DNA from 2 places in the Streptomyces sp. NPDC088246 genome. Region 2 is predicted to be linked to the other one. Evidence: riboswitches for the same ligand, from Rfam matches in the RefSeq annotation. Region 2 holds a riboswitch; the other holds the start of a gene.
What was found. Region 2 has a riboswitch for thiamine pyrophosphate ahead of ACIPEK_RS02980 (thiamine ABC transporter substrate binding subunit). Riboswitches for the same ligand answer to the same signal wherever they lie in the genome.
Positions count from the first base shown of each region.

Region 1: another riboswitch for thiamine pyrophosphate. It lies ahead of thiC (phosphomethylpyrimidine synthase ThiC); the one in region 2 lies ahead of ACIPEK_RS02980 (thiamine ABC transporter substrate binding subunit).

Region 1 covers NZ_JBIURV010000014.1:14,486-19,134, forward strand. Annotated here, with positions in the region: gene ACIPEK_RS20350 (IclR family transcriptional regulator) at 1-65, shown strand, start outside; gene ACIPEK_RS20355 (SsgA family sporulation/cell division regulator) at 167-604, shown strand; gene ACIPEK_RS20360 (YibE/F family protein) at 685-2,007, opposite strand; TPP riboswitch at 2,078-2,211, shown strand; gene thiC (phosphomethylpyrimidine synthase ThiC) at 2,204-4,018, shown strand; gene ACIPEK_RS20370 (hypothetical protein) at 4,111-4,649, opposite strand, start outside.
Region 2 covers NZ_JBIURV010000002.1:89,846-94,494, forward strand. Annotated here, with positions in the region: gene ACIPEK_RS02970 (ABC transporter ATP-binding protein) at 1-430, opposite strand, end outside; gene ACIPEK_RS02975 (ABC transporter permease) at 433-2,046, opposite strand; gene ACIPEK_RS02980 (thiamine ABC transporter substrate binding subunit) at 2,223-3,332, opposite strand; TPP riboswitch at 3,407-3,523, opposite strand; gene rlmN (23S rRNA (adenine(2503)-C(2))-methyltransferase RlmN) at 3,565-4,649, opposite strand, start outside.

The DNA of each region.
Region 1 (4,649 bases), on a different contig from region 2:
TCGAACAACTACGTGGCGAAGTTGCCAGCCTCTTGCGCTCGTTCGTGTTCTCTATCAGTATCTGAAAAATCACTCCTTGTGATCTGCTATCGCGTGCACCACGATGGCGTCAATAGGGCCATGGGGGATCATTCCTGGCCAGATTCATCTACTGCGGGGTTGGACGATGCGCGAGTCGGTTCAAGCTGAGGTCATGATGAGCTTCCTCGTCTCCGAGGAACTCTCTTTCCGGATCCCGGTGGAGCTCCGGTACGAAGTGTGCGATCCGTATGCGATCCGGATGACGTTCCATCTGCCCGGCGACGCCCCCGTCACCTGGGCATTCGGCCGTGAGCTGCTGCTCGACGGCCTCAACAGCCCCAGTGGCGACGGTGATGTGCATATCGGGCCCACGGAGCCCGAGGGGCTGTCCGATGTACATATCCGACTTCAGGTGGGCACGGATCGCGCCCTCTTCAGGGCCGGTACGGCACCACTTGTGGCCTTCCTCGACCGGACGGACAAACTCGTGCCGCTCGGGCAGGAGTGCACGCTGGGTGACTTCGAGGGCAACCTGGAAGAGGCCTTGGGCCGGATCCTCGCCGAGGAACAGAACGCCGGCTGAGGAGGACGGCGCCGCCGATCGGCCCGCCGGTCGAACACAACACCTGCCGAATGGGTGAATCGCTCTCCGTGAGGAGGCGTTCAAGGCTTTGTCCTACGACGACGGCCCTTCCCGGTCCGTACGGGTGCCGAAGCTCCGGCTTCCGCGCCGACCCCTGTGCGGTCCGCGGAGACCACCAGCGCCGCGAGCACCGTCGTCACCGGCACCGCGGCGACCAGTCCGATCGAACCGACCAGCGTTCGTACGATCTCCTCCGCCACCAGCTCGCTGTTGGCCACCGTCCCCACGCTGCTCTGGGCGATCGAGAACAGCAGCAGCAGCGGCAGTGCGGCGCCCGCGTAGGCGAGCACCAGCGTATTGACGACCGACGCGATGTGATCACGCCCGATCCTGATCCCTGCCCGGTAGAGCCCCCGAGCACCCATCGTCGGGTTCGCCTGGTGCAGCTCCCAGACCGCCGATGTCTGGGTGACCGTCACATCGTCGAGCACCCCGAGCGAGCCGATGATGACACCGGCCAGCAGCAGGCCGCTCATGTCGATGTGCGGGTACAGGCCGTGGATGAGGCCGGTGCTGTCGTCGGTGTTGCCGGTCAGGCTTGCCCAGCCGATGAAGAGCGACCCGAGCAGCCCGATCAGCAGCAGTGAGATCAGTGTGCCGATCACCGCGACCGACGTGCGGGCGGTCAGGCCGTGGCACATGTAGAGCGCGATCAGCATGATCGCACTGGCCCCGACCACCGCGACGAGCAGTGGATTCGAGCCTTGGAGGATGGCCGGGAGAATGAACAGGGTCAGCACGGCGAACGACACGGCGAGTGCGACCAGTGCCATCACCCCACGCATCCTGCCCACCGCGATCACGACCAGGGCGAAGATCCCGGCCAGCAGCGTCATCGGGAACTTCCGGTTCACATCCGTCACCGAGTACTGCAGATCACGGGGTGCGTCGGGGGCGTACGCCACGACCACGCCCTGCCCTTCGCGCAACTGACGGGGTGCGTCCGGCTGGACGATCTCGACGAAGGTCCGGCCCTTGTCGTGACCGGTCGTCACCTCGACGGTGGCCTGCTCGCACAGCCCGGGACCGCTACCCGGCGGCGGGGTGGTTTCGCCGCTGATGGGTGCCTGGGCAGCATTCACGTCCTTGCAGTCCACTTTGTCGATATTCACCACCTTTCCCTGCTGGGTCTGCCGGTCGAAGCCGACACCGGTCCGCTCGTGCGGGGGCGCGCCGCCCGGCCAGAGCACCGCCAGGCCGACGACGACCGCGGTGGCGAACGGGATCAGCACGGCCGCGATGACCTTGCGCAGATGTTTGGATACGGGCTCGGCAGGGCCATGGCTGTGGGAGTGGCCGTGCTGATGGCCCTGCCGTTCGGGGCCGGTATGGGGGGACGTCACCGGCCGATCATCGCAAGAAGAGAAGGGCCCTCTGTTCATTACGCCGGGCAGGGCGCTAGCGTGGAGGAACCTTTGCACACGCGGGAGCTCGGAGCACCGGGCTGAGAGGGCGCTGATATCCGTACATCCGTACGGGAGAGGCTGCGCCGACCGCCGAACCTGTTACCGGGTAATGCCGGCGTAGGGAGTAGGTCTCATGACCACATCGGACGCACGCACGCCTGCCTCGAACCAGAGCGACGAGGCCGGGAAGTCCATCGGCTGGCACAAGGGATACGTCCAGGGCTCACGCCCGGACCTCCGGGTGCCGGTCCGTCAGGTGCACCTCACCAACGGCAAGGACGTGGCGCTGTACGACACGTCGGGCCCGTACACCGATCCCACCACCGAGACCGATGTCCGTCGCGGGCTCGCACCGTTGCGCGAGAGCTGGATCATCGCGCGCGGCGACACCGAGGAGTACCCGGGCCGCCCCGCCCGCCCCGAGGACGACGGGCTCAAGCACACCTCGCCGCGAATGGGGTCTCCCCTGCTCGAGCGAAGCGGAGAGCTTGGGGAAGGGCTGCGCAACCTCGACGCGGTCTTCCCCGGCCGCCCGCGCCTGCCCCGACGAAGCCGGGACGGGCAGCTGGTGACCCAGCTCGCGTACGCCCGCCGGGGCGAGATCACCCCGGAGATGGAGTACGTGGCAATCCGGGAGAACATCGAACCCGAGGTGGTGCGCGAGGAGATCGCCGCAGGCCGGGCCGTGCTGCCGGCCAACGTCAACCACCCCGAGATCGAGCCGATGATCATCGGCAAGCGGTTCCTGGTGAAGGTCAATGCCAACATCGGCAACTCCGCGGTGACGTCCTCCATCGAGGAGGAGGTGGAGAAGATGACATGGGCGACGCGCTGGGGCGCCGACACGGTCATGGACCTTTCCACCGGCCGCAACATTCACACCACCCGTGAGTGGGTTCTGCGCAACTCCCCCGTGCCGATCGGCACCGTTCCCCTCTACCAGGCCCTCGAAAAGGTCGATGGGCGGGCCGAGGAGCTGACCTGGGAGATCTACAAGGACACCGTCATCGAGCAGGCTGAGCAGGGCGTCGACTACATGACGGTCCACGCCGGCGTGCGCCTGCCGTACGTCCCCCTGACCGCCCGCCGCAAGACCGGCATCGTCTCCCGCGGCGGCTCGATCATGGCGGCTTGGTGCCTAGCGCACCACAAGGAGTCGTTCCTGTACGAGCACTTCGAGGAGCTCTGCGAGATCCTCGCCACGTACGACGTGACGTACTCGCTGGGCGACGGGCTGCGTCCCGGCTCGATCGCCGACGCCAACGACGAGGCCCAGTTCGCCGAACTGCGCACGCTCGGTGAGCTGAACACGATCGCCAAGCGGTTCGGCGTCCAGACCATGATCGAGGGCCCGGGCCATGTCCCGATGCACAAGATCAAGGAGAACATCGACCTGCAGCAGGAGATCTGCGAGGAGGCGCCGTTCTACACGCTCGGTCCGCTGACCACCGATGTCGCCCCGGCGTACGACCACATCACCTCGGGCATCGGTGCGGCGATGATCGCCTGGTGGGGCACGGCGATGCTCTGCTACGTCACGCCCAAGGAGCACCTCGGCCTGCCCAACCGGGACGATGTGAAGACCGGCGTCATCACGTACAAGATCGCGGCCCATGCGGCGGACCTCGCCAAGGGGCACCCGGGGGCGCAGGACTGGGACGACGCGCTCTCCGACGCCCGTTTCGAATTCCGCTGGGAGGACCAGTTCAATCTGGCCCTCGACCCGGTCACGGCTCGGGAGTTCCACGACGAGACGCTGCCGGCCGAGCCGGCGAAGACGGCGCACTTCTGCTCGATGTGCGGCCCGAAGTTCTGCTCGATGAAGATCTCCCAGGACATCCGTCGTGAACACGGCGGTTCCCAGGCGGAGATCGACGCGGGCATGGCGGAGAAGTCCAAGGAGTTCGCGGCGGCCGGCAACCGGGTCTATCTGCCGATCGCGGACTGAGCAGGACGCGCACAACAGGACACCGTCCCGAGCGGCCAGGGCTTCTCGGGACGGCGCCCCGTCGTCGGTACGGGCCCGGTGCCCGGACCCGGTCAGTCCAGTTCGTGCTCGGGGCCGCCGAAGTCGGGGCTGGTGAAGTCCGGGCTGGTGAATGTCGGGCGGGGGCCCGCCGCCGGGCCGTCGTCCGGGCTGGTGAAGTCCGGCCGGCTGTAGCCGATCTTCGGGATGCGGTTCGCCGAACGATGCGGTGTGCGCGACGCGGGGCCGGCGTCGGGGTCGGCGAGCGCGTCCCGCAGGAACGGCAGTATGCCGCGCTCCAGCAGTGCGTGGCGCCATGCCTCTCTGGCACGCGCCACATCCTCCGGCAACTCGTTCTCGGCATCCTCGGCGGGCTGCGACGTCGACCCGTTGCGCAGCGCGGTGATGAGCAGTCCGCCGGCGGCGGCCAGGATGGCGGCGGCCATGACCGCCGCGAAGAACCAGCCCGCGGCGACCATGGTGGAGGCGAAGGACGGCGGCGGATTGAGCAGCCTCAGCAGATAGCCGGACAGCAGGAATATGAACGCGGCCGTGCCGGCCAGCACGGGCGCCAGGACCGTGACGACGGCTCCTATGCCGGCACCCGACTGGT
Region 2 (4,649 bases):
GCGCGAGGGCGACGCGCTGCTGCTCACCGCCGGACAGCGCGGCCACGGCCCGCCGTTCGGAGCCGGGCAGGCCCACCAGGTCGAGGAGTTCACGGACTTTGCGCTCCTGATCGCGCCGCGACACCCCGTGCATCCGCAGCCCGAAGGCGACATTGGCGCCGACATCCCGGTGCGGGAAGAGCTGGTGGTCCTGGAACATCAGGCCGAGTCCGCGCCGGTGCACCGGCACCCCGGCCTGGTCCGCACCGTCCAGCAGCACCCGGCCGCCGTCCGGCGGGTGCAGTCCGGCGACCACCCGCAGCAGGGTCGACTTGCCGCTGCCGCTCGGCCCCAGCACGCACACGACCTCGTGCTCGGCGACCTCCAGATCCACCCTGTCGAGTGCCGCCCGCTCACCGAAGCGAACCGTGGCCGATTCCAGTGTCAGCATTTCTAGAACTCCCCGGATCGGTCCGTGCGGATACGTTCGAGCAGCAGCAGCGAGAGGGCGCAGACCACCATCAGAATGGTGCTGAGGGCCATCGCCTGGCCGTAGTTGAGCTCCCCGGCCCGCCCCAGCAGCCGGGCCACGGCCACCGGCAGTGTCGGGCGGTCGGGCCGTGCGATGAACACCGTCGCGCCGAACTCACCGAGCGACACGGCGAACGCGAACCCGGCCGCGACCAGCAACGCCCGCCGCACCAGCGGCAGATCGACCTCCCGCCAGGCCCGCAGGGGTGAAGCCCCGAGCACCGCGGCCGCCTCCCTCAGCCGGCCGTCCACCGCCCGCAGGACCGGCAGCATGGTCCGTACGACGAAGGGCACACCGACCAGCGCCTGGGCGAGCGGCACGAGAATCCATGAAGTCCGCAGATCCAGCGGCGGCTTGTCCAGGGTGATCAGAAAGCCGAACCCGACGGTGACGGCGGACACCCCGAGCGGCAGCATCAGCAAGGCGTCGAAGCCGCGGACGAGCCGCCCCGCGCGCCGGGTCAGCGCCGCGGCGGCGAGCCCGCCGATGACCAGCGCGATGACGGTCGCGACCAGTGCGTACTGCACTGAGTTCCAGATCGCTTCGAGCGGGGCGACCAGGAACGTACCGCCGCCGGCGTCGGCGGACCGCAGGGCGCGGTAGAAGTCGAAGCCATGGCCGCCGGGAGTGTCCAGCGAGCGCTCGACCAGCACCCCGAGCGGCAGCAGTATCAGCACGAGCACGGTCAGCAGCACCCCGCAGAGCAGCACCCACTGCCCGGCGCCGCGCGGCCTGCGGGCGGTCTGTGCCGGGTCGACCAGCTTCAGCGCGGTCTCCCTGCGCCGTACGGTCCACGCGTGGACGGCGAGGATCGCGCCGACCGCGGCGAACTGCACCAGCGTCAGCACGGCGGCCGTCGGCAGGGCCAACAGCTGGGCGGTCTGCCGGTAGATCTCCACCTCCAGCGTGGAGTACCCCGGGCCGCCGAGGATCTGTACGACCCCGAAGGAGGTGAAGGTGAAGAGGAAGACCATCAGCGCGGCGGCGGCCACGGCGGGCGCGAGGGCCGGCAGGGTGACCCGCCGCCAGGCGGCGAACCGCCCGGCGCCCAGCACCCGGGCGGCCTCCTCCTGCCGTGGGTCGAGTTGTGACCACAGCCCGCCCACGGTCCGCACGACCACCGCGTAGTTGAAGAAGACATGGGCGAGCAGAATCGCCCAGACGGTGGTGTCGAGCCGTATGCCCCAGAGTTCGTCGAGGAACCCGCCGCGTCCCAGCAGCGCCAGGAAGGCGGTCCCGACGACGACGGTCGGCAGGACGAACGGCACGGTGACGACCGCCCGCAGCAGTTGTTTGCCGGGGAAGTCGAAGCGGGCGAAGACATAGGCGCCGGGCAGCGCGATCAGCAGGGTCAGCGCGGTCGAGGCGAGCGCCTGCCAGGTGGTGAACCAGAGGACGTCGCGAATGTCCGGCCGGGTCAGCACCTCGCCGATCCGGCCGAACTGCCAGACACCGTCCGCCTTCAGCCCGCGGCCGACGATCGCGGCGACCGGGTAGGCGAAGAACAGCGCGAAGAACGCGACGGGCACGGCCATCAGGCCGAGCCGCACCACGCTCGCGCGCCAGGCCTTTGCGCGCGCCGGGTTCGCGCGCGCGGAGCGGGCGCGCGGCCTCTTCCCGCGCGGCCCCTCCCCGTGCCCGCTCTTCCCGTGCTCGCTCTTCCCGTGCTCGCTCCTCCCGCCCGCGTCCGTTCCGCGTACGGGAGTCTTCGCTACTTCACTACGAGCGAGGACCACGACTGAACCCACTGCTCACGGTTCTTGGAAATCTCGTCGGGGGCGACGGTCGTCGGCCTGTCCACCGTCGCGCCGAACTTCGTGAAGAGTTCCGGCAGTTCCGCACTCTTGGTGACCGGGTTGACGAACATGTTGAGTGGCATGTCCTCCTGGAACTTCTTGCTGATCAGGAAGTCCAGCAGGGCCTTGCCGCCCGCCTCGTTCTTCGCGCCGTCCAGCAGACCCGCGAACTCGATCTGACGGAAGCAGGTCCCGGTGGCGACCCCGGTCGGGGCCTCGGCCGGCTGCGGCTTCGCGTACAGCACCTCGACGGGCGGGCTGGAGGCGTACGAGACGACGAGCGGCCGGTCGGCCTTGGCCTTCTTGCCGCCCGCGGAGCCGGAGAACTCCTCGTTGTACGCCTGCTCCCAGCCGTCGACGACCTTGACGCCGTTGCTCTTCAGCTTCTTCCAGTAGTCCTGGTAGCCCTTCTCGCCGTAGGTGGCGATGGTGCCGAGGAGGAAGCCGAGGCCGGGCGAGGAGGTCCCGGCGTTCTCCGTGACGAGGAGGTTCTTGTACTCGGGCTTCGCCAGGTCGTCGAAGGACCGAGGCGGCGCAAGCTTCTTGTCGGCGAAGTACTTCTTGTCGTAGTTGATGCAGATGTCGCCGGTGTCGACCGGGGTGACCCGGTGCTCGGCGTCCAGTTGGATGCCGGCCGCCACCTGGTCGAGGCCCTTCGCCTCGTACGGCATGAAGAGACCGCTGTCGAGAGCGCGGGAGAGCAGGGTGTTGTCGACGCCGAAGAACACATCGCCGCGCGGGGAGCCCTTGGTCAGGATCTCCTGGTTGAGCGCAACACCCGCGTCACCGCTCTTCAGCACCTTGACGGTGTAGCCGGTCTCTTCCGTGAACTCCTTGAGCACATCCTTGGAGGCGTTGAAGGAGTCATGGCTGACGAGAGTCACGGTCTTCGAGCCGGAGCTCTTCGTGGAGCCGGAACCGGAGTCCGACTCGCCGGAACTCCCGCATCCGGCAAGTGCCGTGACACCGAGCGCGGCGACGACAGCCGTCGCCGCAAGCTGCTTGGTTCTGCGTGTGGTGCTCATTGTGGATTCCTCCTGGGTTTTGGCCAGGAAGAGACGCGGCCCCACCCCTGGAGAAGCGGGCAGGGCGCAACAGCATGAGTTGATGACCGAACTTCCTACCCGGAATGACCCGGGCGAGGTTCAGAGGGTCTGCGGCCGACCTGTTCTCGGTGCCGCACTCTCAGCGCTGTGGCGCTCCCCTGTCGGAATATGAAGTTGATTTCAGGCCCAGGCTACACGGGCCGTTCCGGCCTCAGCGCTCGGCTGCCGCCAACTGCCCGCAGGCCCCGTCGATCTCCTGACCGCGGGTGTCCCGCACGGTCACCGGCACTCCGTGTGCCGCGATCGCCTCGACGAACGCCTTCTCGTCCTCGGGCCGCGAGGCGGTCCACTTGGAGCCGGGCGTCGGGTTCAGCGGGATCAGATTGACGTGCACACGCTTGCCCTTGAGGAGCCGGCCGAGCCGGTCACCGCGCCACGCCTGGTCGTTGATGTCCCGGATCAGCGCGTACTCGATGGAGATGCGGCGGCCGGACTTCTCCGCGTACTCCCACGCGGCGTCCAGCACCTCGCCCACCTTCCAGCGCGTGTTCACGGGGACGAGCGTGTCGCGCAGCTCGTCGTCCGGTGCGTGCAGGGAGACGGCGAGGCGGCACTTGAAGCCCTCGTCGGCGAAGCGGAGCATCGCGGGCACCAGGCCCACGGTGGAGACGGTGATCCCGCGCTGCGAGAGCCCCAGCCCATCCGGTTCCGGGTCGGTCAGCCGGCGGATCGCGCCGACCACCCGGTTGTAGTTGGCCAGCGGCTCGCCCATGCCCATGAAGACGATGTTGGAGAGCCGCGCCGGACCGCCGGGGACCTCCCCGTCGCGCAGCGCGCGCATGCCGTCCACGATCTGGTGGACGATCTCCGCGGTCGACAGATTGCGGTCGAGACCGGCCTGTCCCGTGGCGCAGAACGGGCAGTTCATCCCGCATCCCGCCTGCGACGAGATGCACATCGTCACCCGCTCCGGGTAACGCATCAGGACGGACTCGACAAGTGTCCCGTCGTGCAGCTTCCACAGCGTCTTACGGGTGGTGTCGTCGTCACAGCTGATGTGGCGGACCACCGACATCAGGTCGGGGAACATCGCCTCGGCGAGCTTGTCCCGCGAACCGGCCGGGATGTTGGTCCACTCGGCCGGGTCGTGCGCGTACCGCGCGAAGTAGTGCTGTGAGAGCTGCTGGGCGCGGAACGGCTTCTCGCCGATCGCGGCGACGGCTTCCTTGCGCTCGGCGGGCGTGAGGTCGGCGAGGTGCCGCGGCGGCTTCTTGGCTCCGCGGGGCGCGACGAAAG